Regions from separate parts of the Mesorhizobium sp. B2-5-13 genome, predicted to be linked through region 1. Evidence: predicted binding sites of a transcription regulator. Region 1 holds the regulator's gene; each other region holds the start of a gene.
The links. The regulator LexA, encoded in region 1, represses DNA repair genes until DNA is damaged. The targets are predictions, from matches to a motif close to TGTTCNNNNTGTGTTCNG.
Positions count from the first base shown of each region.

Region 2: the regulator LexA is predicted to act here: its motif matches at 1,445-1,462, upstream of FJ434_RS11155 (DUF3072 domain-containing protein).
Region 3: the regulator LexA is predicted to act here: its motif matches at 1,260-1,277, upstream of FJ434_RS12780 (UvrD-helicase domain-containing protein).
Region 4: the regulator LexA is predicted to act here: its motif matches at 1,731-1,748, upstream of FJ434_RS01310 (single-stranded DNA-binding protein).

Region 1 covers NZ_VFUI01000001.1:134,475-137,806, forward strand. The annotation lists gene FJ434_RS00715 (ABC transporter substrate-binding protein) at 1-224, opposite strand, end outside; gene FJ434_RS00720 (GntR family transcriptional regulator) at 374-1,147, shown strand; gene lexA (transcriptional repressor LexA) at 1,555-2,298, shown strand; gene FJ434_RS00730 (ComEC/Rec2 family competence protein) at 2,292-3,332, opposite strand, start outside.
Region 2 covers NZ_VFUI01000005.1:173,110-176,441, reverse strand. The annotation lists gene FJ434_RS30145 (YidB family protein) at 1-247, shown strand, start outside; gene FJ434_RS11165 (DUF4112 domain-containing protein) at 280-522, shown strand; partial or broken gene FJ434_RS11160 (low affinity iron permease family protein) at 692-1,070, shown strand; gene FJ434_RS11155 (DUF3072 domain-containing protein) at 1,194-1,409, opposite strand; gene FJ434_RS11145 (DUF1236 domain-containing protein) at 2,278-2,577, opposite strand; gene FJ434_RS30465 (hypothetical protein) at 2,738-2,872, shown strand; gene FJ434_RS11140 (hypothetical protein) at 3,210-3,332, shown strand, end outside.
Region 3 covers NZ_VFUI01000006.1:129,803-133,134, forward strand. The annotation lists gene FJ434_RS12775 (glucose/quinate/shikimate family membrane-bound PQQ-dependent dehydrogenase) at 1-1,059, opposite strand, end outside; gene FJ434_RS12780 (UvrD-helicase domain-containing protein) at 1,318-3,332, shown strand, end outside.
Region 4 covers NZ_VFUI01000001.1:252,239-255,570, reverse strand. The annotation lists gene FJ434_RS01330 (hypothetical protein) at 1-91, opposite strand, end outside; gene FJ434_RS01325 (ATP-dependent Clp protease proteolytic subunit) at 180-785, opposite strand; gene FJ434_RS01320 (SRPBCC domain-containing protein) at 808-1,275, opposite strand; gene FJ434_RS01315 (metalloregulator ArsR/SmtB family transcription factor) at 1,308-1,622, opposite strand; gene FJ434_RS01310 (single-stranded DNA-binding protein) at 1,849-2,373, shown strand; gene FJ434_RS01305 (hypothetical protein) at 2,819-3,061, shown strand.

The sequences.
Region 1 (3,332 bases):
TCGAAATTGGTGTGGCTCTCCGTGTAGACGACGTCCTTGCCCTCGACGAAGCCATTATCCGTCAACGCCTTCTTGAAGCCGGCTATGGCGGCGTTCAATTGCGGATGCTCGCCGAAATTGGCAATGCCGATACGGATCTGATCGGCCGCGGCACTGCCGGCGCTAATCATCAATGCGCCTGCCAGGGCCAAGCCCGACAACCAAGCGGATTTCGATTTCAACATCATTTCCTCCCAGATTTGATCAGGGCCGCTTGGAAACGCGGCTACCACGGCGATCATGGTCGGTCCGCCGGTCGGTGTCAAACATTATATATAATTGTTGCTATGACCCAATATCATATATACTTTCGCCAGACGACGGATTGATCACGATGCGCGATGAAACGAGTTCTACAAAAACGGAAGCCGCCTATCAGCTGTTGCGGCGCGACATCCTGACCACGCGCCTCATGCCGGGCGCCCCGCTCAAACTGAGTGCCCTGCGCGGCACCTATGGCGTCGGCTGGACGCCGTTGCGCGAAGCCTTGTCGCGGCTAGAGGCCGAACGCCTTGTCACCGCCATCAGCAATCGTGGTTTTACGGTCGCTCCGGTATCGCGGGCCGAACTGGAGGACCTGGCACGCGCCAGGATGGTGGTCGAGATACCCCTGTTCCTCGAATCGATGGAAAAAGGCGGCAAGGAGTGGGAGGATGCCGTTGTCACCGCCCACTACCGGCTCTCCCGTTGCAAGACCGCGGTCGACGATCCTTCGGATGCGGCCGTCGATAAATGGGACGAGAACCACGAAGCTTTCCATGCGGCGCTGCTGAGCGCGGCGACTTCCAATTGGCTCATGCGATTCCGCTCGACCATCGCCGATCAGCTGCGACGGCATCATCGTTTTCTCGGCCTGGCGCCGACATTGCGGGCCGCGGCTGGCCTGAAGGACGGTTATGAAGAGGCAATGGAGGCATTGTGCGAAGCGATTGCGATCGAACACCATACAGCGATCATGGAAGCTGCACTCGATCGTGACGTCGAGCGGGCCAAGGCGCTGATGACGGCGCATATCGGCTATACCCTGCACGTCTATGTCCATAGCGAAGACAGCGGCGCGACCAAATACGCCGCCCGCGCCGGCAGCTTGCAAGCGGGTTCCGGGTGACTTCAATGCTTGCGCGACGCCTATTGGCATGCGCTGGCCGGAGTGGGCCAAACGCCTGGGTCCATCGCCGCCCCTAAGCTACCAATCGTTGGCGTTTTGGTTTCGTTTCGTTCCGCGAATAATGGATCCATAAATTGTACAATCCACCCGCGAAGAGCCCTCCGAAAGACTGATGCCAAGGCCCATCAGTGGATAGGCCACAGGCCATTAACCAAAACGATTTCAATGCCGGCCGATCGTGGAAAGGATCGGCCTCAGTCCGCTGTCGCGGCAAAAAACTTCAGACGCGTTAACAAATTCATTAAACTTTAAACGGTTGCGGAACACAACTGGAACGGATAGTGTTTGTTCTGGGTTTGTTTTTTCGATTCTGGTCAGACCTTTCGTTCAATGCCTTGGGGGCCGCCATGCTGACACGCAAGCAACATGAACTGCTGATGTTCATCCACGAACGGCTCAAGGAAAGCGGGATACCGCCCTCCTTCGACGAAATGAAGGAAGCGCTCGATCTTGCCTCCAAATCGGGCATCCATCGCCTGATCACGGCGCTGGAGGAACGCGGCTTTATTCGCCGGCTACCCAATCGGGCGCGCGCGCTGGAAGTGCTGCGGCTGCCGGACTCGATCGCGCCGGGCCTCAATGCGGCAAAGAAGTTCTCGCCAAGCGTCATCCAGGGCAGCCTTGGCCAAGGCAGTCTCGGCCGCCAGATCAGGCCGGCGACGGCGCCTTCCCGCCTGGCCGCGGCCGGCAACGACGATGATGCAGTTTCAGCCGTGTCCATCCCGGTCATGGGTCGTATCGCCGCCGGTGTGCCGATCGATGCCATCCAGCATCAGACGCATTCGATTTCGGTGCCGCCGGACATGATCATGGGCGGCGAGCACTATGCGCTGGAAGTCAAGGGCGACTCGATGATCGAGGCCGGTATCTTCGACGGCGACACGGTCATCATCCGCAATGCCGATACAGCAAGTCCGGGCGAAATCATCGTGGCGCTGGTCGACGAGGAGGAAGCAACGCTGAAGCGGTTCCGCCGCAAGGGCGCCTCGATCGCGCTCGAAGCCGCCAATCCAGCCTACGAAACACGCATCTTCGGACCGGATCGGGTCAAGGTGCAGGGCAAGCTCGTCGGGCTGATCAGGCGCTACTGAACTGGCTTGCCATCGGGCTTGTCGGCCTTTTTATAGGGGGCCAGCCCCCTCGCCTCGCGTGAGAATTTTCGCTGCTCGTGCCAGGGCCGGTATGGTCCGACGACGGCGAATTCGATCTCAGCCGGCGTCGTGGCCGATTGGGGATCGAAGAAAACGGCGGCACTCCCCTTGCGGGCGAGCTGGCGTTTGGTGACGACGAGAACCAGCGGATTATGACAGGCGTCATAGGCGGTCGCGTCATTGACGACGATCAGGTCGGCGAAGGCGCAGGCCTTCCAGGTGTTCTTGCGATCCTCGACATAGGCGATGATCGCGCCGGAAGGGTGCCTGGCAAGGCACAGGCCTTCGCGGCAATAGAACGGCGATCCCAGCGGCAGGTCGGTGGGAGTGGCAAGATCGAATTGCCCGTCCGTCTCCTCGAACATTTCCGGTAGGACGATTGTTTCGGAGATCAGAGCGCGTTTCCAATTGTCGGCTGCGAATTCGTTCGGACGTTCCCGGTTGACGGCCAGTTCGCCATTGCCGATCGACAGAGCCACCAGCCGCGCATCTTCCGAGATCAGCACATCGGGCGCGCGCGTGTGCGACACAGTCAACAGACCGGCAAGCGCGAATGGCACCGCCGTGAGCCGGAGCCACGTCGTCGCCATCGTCGCGATGACCAACGCGACGGTGACCAGCAGCACGGATTGCTGCGAAATCAGCCCGACTCCATCGACCGGAGAGCGCTCCGATATCCACGCCGATATGGCGATCATCGCTGTCAGGCCCTTGCCCATGAGGTAGAGAGCCGGCCAATCCAACCCGAACGGCATCAGCAACGCGCTGGCGACGGCCAGGAACATCACGATCGACACGATCGGCATGACGGCCAGATTGGCGAACAGGCTGAGCGGCGACACCCGCTGGAAATGCCAGATGGCAAACAGTGCCGTCGCGCTGCCGGCGATGATGGACGTCATGGCCAATCCACCTGTCGCCAAGAGGAATTTTCGCGTCAGAAACCCGGGTAGGGATCGCTTTGGCGGCGGAGG
Region 2 (3,332 bases), on a different contig from region 1:
CACCCGGCCGAACGAGCCGATCGAGCCTCACGAGGTGGAAAGGGCCATTGACGTGCAGACGCTGGAAGCTCTTTCGAGGCAGACTGGCCTTTCGCGCGAGGAGCTGATTGCGAGGATCACCAGGGATCTGCCGGATGCCATTAACCAGATGACCCCAAACGGCAACCTGCCAGCTGATCACCAAACGAATGCCTCGGGCGAGCCGACGCTGCTCGATGACGTGCCTTTCCGGCCGACGCAAAGCTAATCAGAGATGGTGGAGGCGGACTTGAAAGGGCAGTGCGCTATCGAGGAGATCGGATCGAGCGAGCAAGGCCAGCCGCCAAGCTATGGACAAGCGAGCAGCCTATTGTGGATCGTCAGACTGCGAATGCAATTGCTGAGCTCGACTTGTTGGCCGTTCTGCTTGATTCACGATGGCGCCTCCCGGCAACGCCAATTCGGTTTGGATTGGATGCCTTAGTGGGCCTAGTGCCAGTACTAGGGGATGCAGCAACCGGTCGGAACCGACCTCATCGTTGATTGTTGATCCCTCAAACACAGTGAGGTTATACGATGTTCAGCAATAATGAGACGCGCATTCTTGAGATTGGACTGTTCGCGGCTGTACCGATCTGTGTTGCTATCGCTGCGCTGGTCGCCCTCTTCACCTTGGCGCAACCGTGAAGGAGTACGCGACAGGAACCCCCTCATGAATCACATCCTCTTTCTGACGGCCGACTTCCTTTCGCGCCCACCTGGCTTTTATGTCATGGTTGTAGCGAGGTGCTGTGTACCGCGCTGGTGCCATTCGGCCTGACGAATGCAGTTACCTATGCCCGTCGGTAGCGGCCATCGTGATCACCGGAGTTGTGCTCATTCAAGGCTATCGGGACACCGCCGCCCTTCATGCCAAGCTCGATGAGATCGTCGTTTCGTTGAAAGAGACCAGAAACGATGTTGTCGGGTTAGAGCACGCCGAACCCGAGGAGATCCGGGCAAAGCGAGTGATGCTCGAAGAGGAAGCGACTCAATCGAACGTGCTGCCCCTATCCCGGGACGCGTCCAAGAAGGATCGAACTCGTTCATAGCAGCGTCGCGGTACATGGGCTAATGGCCTTCTCCGCTTTCGCGGGGCAGTCGCAATCGTCAGCGCCGTCAAAGTGACACGCTGCGCCGTCTCCAGCATTGAACGGCTAGCGCGGGAGGTTCGGTTAGAGTTTCAGCTTGGCCCTTAACGCATCGATGCGCTTGGATGCCTCGGCCTTACTAAGCCCTTGTTCGAAGCTCGCGGCGTCATCGGCCTGCTCACTCAGGGTCTTCAAGTATGAGGCTTGCGATGGCGTCATTGGATCGTCTCCACTAACCCATTCATCAGGGTCCTTGTCGATATTGGCTGAAACATCAGCATTGTCGTTTAGGTTCTGCATTTGAGGTCTCCTGTCTGAGCAGGAGAGAATGTCTCTGATCTCCTTTTGTTCCGTAAGGGAATTGTCACGAGCCGCGGTTCATCGACCCCCGTCGACAAGATTGCCAGCCCTGAGGGGCGCGCTGGATGGGCGGCGATCAATCCATGCATTCATAGACGGCCTCGGCAATTCCTACCCGCGCTTCCGCAAGCCTCATTGGCAGAGGGGTGCTCGGCCTGATTGGGGCCACGGAGACTTGCGATTTCACGCAACCAAGTCAGTTTGCCGGCATTAATATCAGGAACGCGCCGGAGGAGGTCTATGCTACACTATAGCGTGCCCCGGGAATTTGAGATCGGTGACGAGGTCACCTTGACGGGTACGGTTAGCACGATGCTGCCTAGCGGACGCGCCAAAGTAAACATTCCATCGTATGACCGACCCTATTCGGTTGACCCTCCACCTAAAACCCGCGCTGGAGATAAGGTCGTTCTTGTTGGAGACATCATCCGCATCGATCGCAAAGCCGACAAGTTGACGGTGCGGACTGACTGCGGCGGCGTGATCACCGTCGGACGCTCGGCGATTACCAGGCTGAGAAAGCACCGGTCTTCACCCCCCTGACGCTCACCGCCGGAGCGCGCCCACAATGGTCTGCGGCGCAACTCGACAGGTGGTTAACAGTGAGCGGCGCTTCTGCCGAACCGGTGAACGCGTGGTCGGCATGCCGTGAAGGCGGGATATCGGAATGGGGAGGAAGTTGACAGCATTTGCGGTCATGGTCGATGCTGTCGCCAACCTCGTCTATGCGAGACGCTCACTAAGATCGCCATTTCTGAATCGGTACAGCCCGTCGCCCCAATCAGCGACGGGCCTACCCGCACTTTGGTCAGTTATAGACCTTGATGATCTTGCGGGTGCCCGGGTCCACGAGAACTGTCCGGTTGTGGACCACGACATAGCGGTACTTGACGTTGGGAACTTCGCGAAGCTCGACGGTGTCGGGAAGCGCGGCGCCGACGCTGAGTTCGACCCCGGGGACTTCCACGGACGCGAGGGGCTGCTTGTGCACGTACTCCTGAATGACCGTGTCCTGTTCAGGCGCGATAACGACGTCCTGGGCTGCAGCGATGCCGACACCGGCAAGGAGCAGAAACGAAGCAGCGGCGGCGGTGAAATGCATTCTCATGTGACAGCCTTCCTGTGAGCTCGGGCATAATCGCCCTGGACCGAACGTGTCCGAATCCGAAACGTTCCGAGCCCGTACCTAGGTCCGATTTGCATCCCGGACTTTGGGCTTGGAATGATGCTGAAAAGGTCTGCGTTCAGCAAAATCGAGGAACCGTCACATGACCGGCGCCGTTGACCGCCGCAAATTTGAAGAAAGCGTCATGGAAAAAAGTATTGGCCAGGCACGCTGGTTGCTGGCACCGGTCTTCGCGATGGCGATTACTCTCCTGGCAATCGGCGTAGCTCTTGGATGACGAGGGCGGCCAACGGGATCCGCGCAGCTATGTCCCTTCCTGCGCCGGATAGGGCTCGCCCGCTGCTCGCAAGTGTGGCGTACGAGCCCTCTAACCAGCACTCATCGAGGCGACCAACACGATTTCTGGAGGGTGGCTTACTTCGACCCGGAAACCGCTCCGTGCGGTTGAGCGCGGCATCGGATGAGCACGGGCCTGACTCTTTGTACGCGAACTTCGCTTGGTACATCATAGGTTAGCGACACATCGTGCGCTGTGCCGCATAAAACGCGAGGGCAGCGGGCAATGCTCCGCTGCTTGGGAGACCATCGCACTCTCGCTCGTTTGGAGACGCTTGATGCTTGACCGACCCATTCGCACGGACACCTTCTACCCCAATGATCTGGATACGCTCCGTGCGGTCTTCGACGCGATGTGCCAGGAGTTTGACGTTCTCCCGGACACCGCGGCAGCACATTTT
Region 3 (3,332 bases), on a different contig from region 1:
GGCGCGGATGACGCCGGACGGCTCCTGCGTCGAATAATTGTCGTTGACCGCGCCGCCGACGATGATCTTGCCGCCCGCGATCAGCGGCGCCGAAGTCGAGTAGTAGTAGCCCGACTTCGGATACGGCATGTTGGCCAACAAATTGAGCGTGCCGCCCTCGGCGAAGGCCGGGCAAACCTGCCCGTTGGCGGCGTCGAGCGCGATCAGCCGGGCATCCGAGGTCGGCAGGTAGACGCGCGCAGCGCAGGGCTGACCGGCGGCGCCCGCGGCATCGGCATAATAGGAAACGCCACGGCAGGTCTGGTGCTGGCGGTCCTTGTCGAGCTTGACCTTGGGATCGTAGCGCCACTTCTCCTTGCCGGTCGCCGCATCGACGGCGATGGCGAAGTTGTGCGGCGTGCAGATATAGAGCGTGTCGCCAATTTTAAGCGGTGTCACCTGGTAGGTGGTCTCGCCGACATCGTCCGGGCCCTTCACGTCACCGGTGCGGTAGGTCCAGGCCGGCTGCAGATTGGCGACATTGTCGGGCGTGATCTGGTCGAGCGGCGAATAGCGCTGGCCGAACTGGGTGCGCCCGTAATAGTGCCATTCGCCCGCGGGCACATCGCCGCCGAGATTGGCGTTGGGGATCACCTTGTCGGTGTCGAGCGCGCCGCCGATGTCCTTCGGGTCCGTGGTCATCGAATAGCCGGCCACCGCCAGCGATGCCAGCACGGCAAGGATCAGAGGCGCGCGACCGTCCGGACCGGCAAGGCCGCGCCGCGCCCACGGCGTCAGCAGCCACAGCGCCACCAGCACGATGATGCCGCCGCGCGGGCCGAGCTCCCACCAGTCGAAGCCGGTTTCCCATACCGCCCAGGCCAGGGTGCCGATCACGATCGCCGCATAGAGCCAGAGCGCCGTGGAACGGCGCCGGTAGAGCAGCCAGGCGGTGATCAGGAAGGCTAGACCGACAATGATGTAGTACCAGCTGCCGCCCAGCGAAGCTAACCAGATGCCGCCGGCGCCAAGTGCCAGGCCTATGAGGAAGAGGACGAGGGAGGCGATGGTGACAGCCAAGATGATACTCCTTCGACTGTTGCGCGCATGAGGCGGCCTTGGGCAACCCGGCATTGTGTGCCGCCCCCTGCGCAACTTTCTCCCGACCGCCGCGCCTGTCAAGCATAGGTCATGGGTCCGCGGCAGCAACCTTCTTCCGCCTGAGGTTGTTCACAACGCCGGCCGCCATGTCGCTCAAGCGGCCGTATCAGGCACTTTACCGGAACAAAACGTAGACAGTTCTGGTCTTTCGCTACCGAATCACTACATTCGGGGGCGATGTCCGGCTTTTCCGAAGACATGCCCTTTTTCGACGAACCCGATGCGCGGCCCACGGCCCCGTCGGGCATTGCCGCGCGCGCCATGGCTGCCCGCGGCGGCCAAAACAATGCGCCTGACTATCTCAGGGGCTTGAATCCCGAGCAGCGGCTGGCGGTGGAGACCACCGAAGGGCCGGTTCTGGTGCTGGCCGGCGCCGGCACCGGCAAGACCCGCGTGCTGACCACCCGCATCGCCCACATCCTCGCCACCGGCAGGGCCTTTCCCTCGCAGATCCTGGCCGTGACCTTCACGAACAAGGCCGCGCGCGAGATGAAGCAGCGCATCGGCATCCTGATCGGCGAAGGCAATGTCGAGGGCATGCCGTGGCTCGGCACCTTCCACTCGATCGGCGTGAAGCTGCTGCGCCGCCACGCCGAGCTTGCCGGCCTGAGATCCGACTTCACCATCCTCGACACAGACGACGTCGTGCGCTTGATCAAGCAGCTGATCCAGGCCGACGGCCTGGACGACAAGCGCTGGCCCGCGAAACAGTTCGCCCAGATGATTGACGGCTGGAAGAACAAGGGCCAGGGCCCGGCCGACATCGCCGAGGGCGATGCGCGCAGCTTCGCAAACGGCAAGGGCCGCGAGCTCTACAAGGCCTATCAGGAGCGGCTGCAGACACTGAACGCCTGCGACTTCGGCGACCTGCTCTGCCACCCGATCCGCATCTTCCGCGCCAATCCCGATGTGCTGAGGGACTATCACCGGCGCTTCAAATACATCCTCGTCGACGAATACCAGGACACCAACACCGCCCAATACATGTGGCTGCGGCTTCTGGCGCAGAGGCCCGAAGCGCCAAGGAGTGGTTCTCCGGGCGGTCGCGCTCCCACCGCGTCCAATTCGTCAGTCATCGACAGAACAGAAGCAGGGCGCTATAGGCCTCCAGCGCCTGAAGAAGACCCACTGGAGCATAGCCATGGATCGGCTGCTTCGGCCGAAGGCCGCAAGCCCGACCGGGCGTCCGAGCCGTTGCGAGGCCCCCGCGGAGGGCCCGCGCCGGCAGGCGCGGAACAGCCCGTGAGCGAAAACAAAGTAAACATCTGCTGTGTCGGCGATGACGACCAGTCGATCTATGGCTGGCGCGGTGCCGAGGTCGACAACATCCTGCGCTTCGACAAGGATTTTCCGGGCGCCACCATCATCCGGCTGGAGCGCAATTACCGCTCGACCGCGCACATACTGGGCGCCGCCTCCCATCTCATCGCCTACAATGAGGGCCGTTTCGGCAAGACGCTGTTCACCGATCGCAACGATCCCGAGGACGGCAAGGTCAACGTCCACGCCGCCTGGGATTCGGAGGAGGAAGCCCGCGCCATCGGCGAGACCATCGAGGCCTACCAGCGCCAGAAGCATGATTTGAACGACATGGCGATCCTTGTCCGCGCGTCCTTCCAGATGCGCGCCTTCGAGGACCGCTTCATCACGCTCGGCCTTAACTACCGCGTCATCGGCGGTCCGCGTTTTTACGAGCGCATGGAAATCCGCGACGCGCTGGCCTTCTTCCGGGTCGTCGCCAACAGCACCGACGACCTCGCCTTCGAGCGCATCGTCAATGTGCCCAAGCGCGGCTTGGGCGAAGCGACCATCCGCCAGATCCACGACACGGCCCGCGGCTTGCGCATCCCGATGCTGGAGGCGGCGGGAACGCTCGCCGAAAGCGACGAGCTGAAGCCGAAACCGCGCGCCGCGCTGCGCGAGGTCGCGGCCAATTTCGAACGCTGGCAAAAGGCGCTGGAAACCACGCCGCACACCGAACTCGCCGAGACCATTCTCGAGGAGAGCGGCTACACCGACATGTGGAAGAACGACCGCTCGGCCGAAGCCCCCGGGCGGCTCGAGAACCTCAAGGAACTGATCCGTTCCATGGAGGAGTATGAATCGCTGCGCTCCTTCCTCGAACATGTCGCGCTGGTGATGGATGCCGAGCAGAATGCAGGGCTCGATGCCGTTTCCATCATGACGCTGCA
Region 4 (3,332 bases), 120 kb from region 1:
CAAATGCCGAACTGGACGCAAGGCCGACGATTGCGAGCACCATGGCGCCGGTGACACGGTGCGATGTTCTGGATCGATGAGTGTCGGTCATTCCTCTTTTATAGGGACCTGCCGCCACCGGAACCAGACCGATATCGTCAAATCTTCGACACCTAGCAGGATTTGATCTGGGCTCTGCCTCACGCCGCTTTCTTGCGGGTATCGAAAACATGGTCGACAATGCCCCATGCCTGGGCCTCGCGGGCAGTCATGAAATGGTCGCGGTCGAGCGTGCGTTCGACCTCTTCATAGCTGCGGCCGCAATGCTGGGCGTAGAGTTCGGTCATATGGCGTTTGGTCTGGCCGATGCGTTCGGCGTGCCGTTGGATGTCGGAAGCCTGGCCCTGGAAGCCGCCCAGCGGCTGATGCAGCAGGATGGTGGCGTTCGGCAGCGCGATGCGGCGCCCGGCCGAGCCTGCCATCAGCAGGAACGATCCCATCGATGCGGCAAAGCCCATGCACACGGTCGAGACCGGGCAGCTGATATATTGCATCGTGTCATAGATGGCGAAGCCGCTGGTCACCATTCCGCCCGGCGAGTTGATGTAGAGCGAGATCTCCTTCTCGGGATTGTCCGATTCCAGCGACAAAAGCTGCGCGCAGACCAGCGCCGAGACGTCGTCGTTGATCTCGCCGTTGATGAAGACGATGCGCTCGCGCAGCAGTCGCGAAAAAATGTCGAAGGCACGTTCGCCGCGGCTCGATTGCTCGATCACCATCGGCACAAGGCTGGCAACACCACTCATTTCTCTTCTCCGATTTCCGTGTTCAGGCCGCGCGCGGCAGCAGAAGGCGTGGTGTGTTCGCGGCAATAGGCTTTCCGGCCCCGCGCAGCGAAAGCCGGCAGCCGGCCCCCGCCATCGCAACAGCGGGCATCGCCTTGCGGGCAAAGCCGTCATGGACGATGCGCAGATGCGTGCCGCCGGAAATGGTACGGGCGAGTGTGAAGGTGACGGTGCTGTCGAGCGGTTGCGCCGCATCGTCGGACTGCTCCCGCCAGGAATAGCGCAGCAGGCGCTCGGGCTCGGCGTCGAGGATCTCGCATTCGATCGGCGCGTCAGGCCCGGCGAAGGCAAAGCGGCTGCCGGTCCGCGGACTGATGTCGTTCGGCATCATCCAGGCGGCGAGCAATTCCGGCACGGTCAGCGCCCGCCACACTTTTTCCGGCGGCTCGGCAACCTCGTATTCGAATTCGAGCGCCTCTGGAGCGATCTTGGTTTGGTTTGCGTCTTTCATTGATCGCCCGTCTTTCATTGATCGCCCGTCTTTCATTGATCCATGTCCTTCAAAACGGCCTTCAGTTTTTCAATGCGTTCCGGCCAGAACGTCCGATAGCGTTCAATCCAGGAGAGCAGCGGGGCAAGCCCCTGCGGATCGGCGCGATAATAGGCGTTGCGGCCGGCCCGCCGCTCGACCACCAGGCCAGCGCCGCGCAACACCGCCAGATGCTGGGAGACGGCCGGCTGCGACACCGTGAGGCCGCTGCGCAGTTCCGACACGCTCATCTCGCTCGCCGCGAGACGCTCGAAGACGGCGCGGCGCGTCGGGTCGGCCAAGGCGCGGAAAATCTCTGCTTCGATCATGACGAAAGCATAAGTCGATACTTATCGATTTGGCAAGCACTGTTTTGAGACCCATATGCAGCGTTCGGGCATTGCTGCCATTCCTTGACAATTGGGGGCAGTGCATATAGGAACGAAAAGGGAACAAAAACCTTGTGGGAAAAGCCAGCCTTGGCAGGCGGCCAATATCGGCAGCCTGTAAGGTGCTGCGACAAAAATTTGTTTCGGATGAGCGCGGAGAAATATCATGGCGGGTAGCGTCAATAAGGTCATTCTGGTCGGCAATCTCGGCGCGGACCCTGAAATCCGCCGCCTGAATTCGGGCGAGCCGGTCGTCAACATCCGCATCGCCACCTCGGAAAGCTGGCGCGACAAGAATTCCGGCGAGCGCAAGGAAAAGACCGAGTGGCACAATGTCGTCATCTTCAATGAGGGCATTGCCAAGGTGGCCGAGCAATATCTGAAGAAGGGCATGAAGGTTTATGTCGAGGGCCAGTTGCAGACGCGCAAATGGCAGGACCAGACCGGTGCCGACAAATATACGACCGAAGTCGTGCTGCAGAAATTCCGTGGCGAACTGCAGATGCTCGACGCGCGCGGCCAAGGTGAGGGCGGTCAGGTCGGCGGCTACAGCGGTGGCGGCAGCAGCCGTGGTTCCGATTTCGGCCAGTCGAGCCCGAACGAAGGTTTTAGCCGTGGCGGCGGTGGCGGCTCCAAAGGGGGCGGTGGCGGTGGCTCGTCGCGCGAGCTGGACGACGAGATACCGTTCTAGGATGCGGTAGTTGCCGCTTTGTAAACTATTCTGATCACCCTACGGGTATCGTTGGCGAATTACCTCATTACTGCGATTGGCCAGCGAGGGCGATTTCCTAAGCGAAAGTGCGGTATCTCGAAGTGTAAACTGAACGAGGGGTGAGCCGTTGCCTGCTCTCATCGCGGGCTGGTGGTGCGCGGCAAGGCAAGCGTCTGCGGAAGCCGCACATCATGAGGAAATGACTTTCATCGCTGCTGTGATCTAGCGGTCCCGTCCGAGCGTGACGACGGCGAGCGTTGAGCATATGGGGTAGCTTTCGACGCGAATGCGACGCCCCTGAATTTGAATGACGCTCTCACAAGCCGAGGTATCGCAGCGCCGCCGTTTGGTATTTGCGGTAGTCGACCGCCATCCGATCCCACGGCAGCACCTGTAGGCTTGATCGGGCTCGGCGAGGCCAGCGATGGGCCCAGGCGAGACCACCATACTCGAACATGCCTCAAGTGGCTTGACGAAAGAGCCGCTAGCCAGCGCCGATGAGGAGGACGATGTCGTCGTTAAGCAGGTAGCCACCACCCGTGGTCAGCTGCCCGGCACGGACCGAACATGGACCAATGCCGGAAATCGATTGGTCACGCAGGCTTATTCCAAGGCGAGCGGTTTCTCAGAAGATGCCCCTGCCGGCGCGAACGACATGGTGCGGTGATTCGCCAAACTGGCTGCCGGCGCGGCATCGCAGGGTCAAGGTCAACCTTCATTCCAGTTATCCACAGGTAAGTGAGGGTGCTGAATTCTTTGGAAACCTGTGCTCGGGAAGCGCACGCAGGCTTCCTGCAGATTTCAATCCTTGCCCTCGAATCCTTGCCGCAGAAAATAGTGTGCCAAAACAGGCATTTGTCCGCACAAGCCTCTCTTAGATCCCGATCGCTGGAGGCGCTTGCTCTTAAGTCCGGCACCGGCTCTCCTTCTGCGCGTGT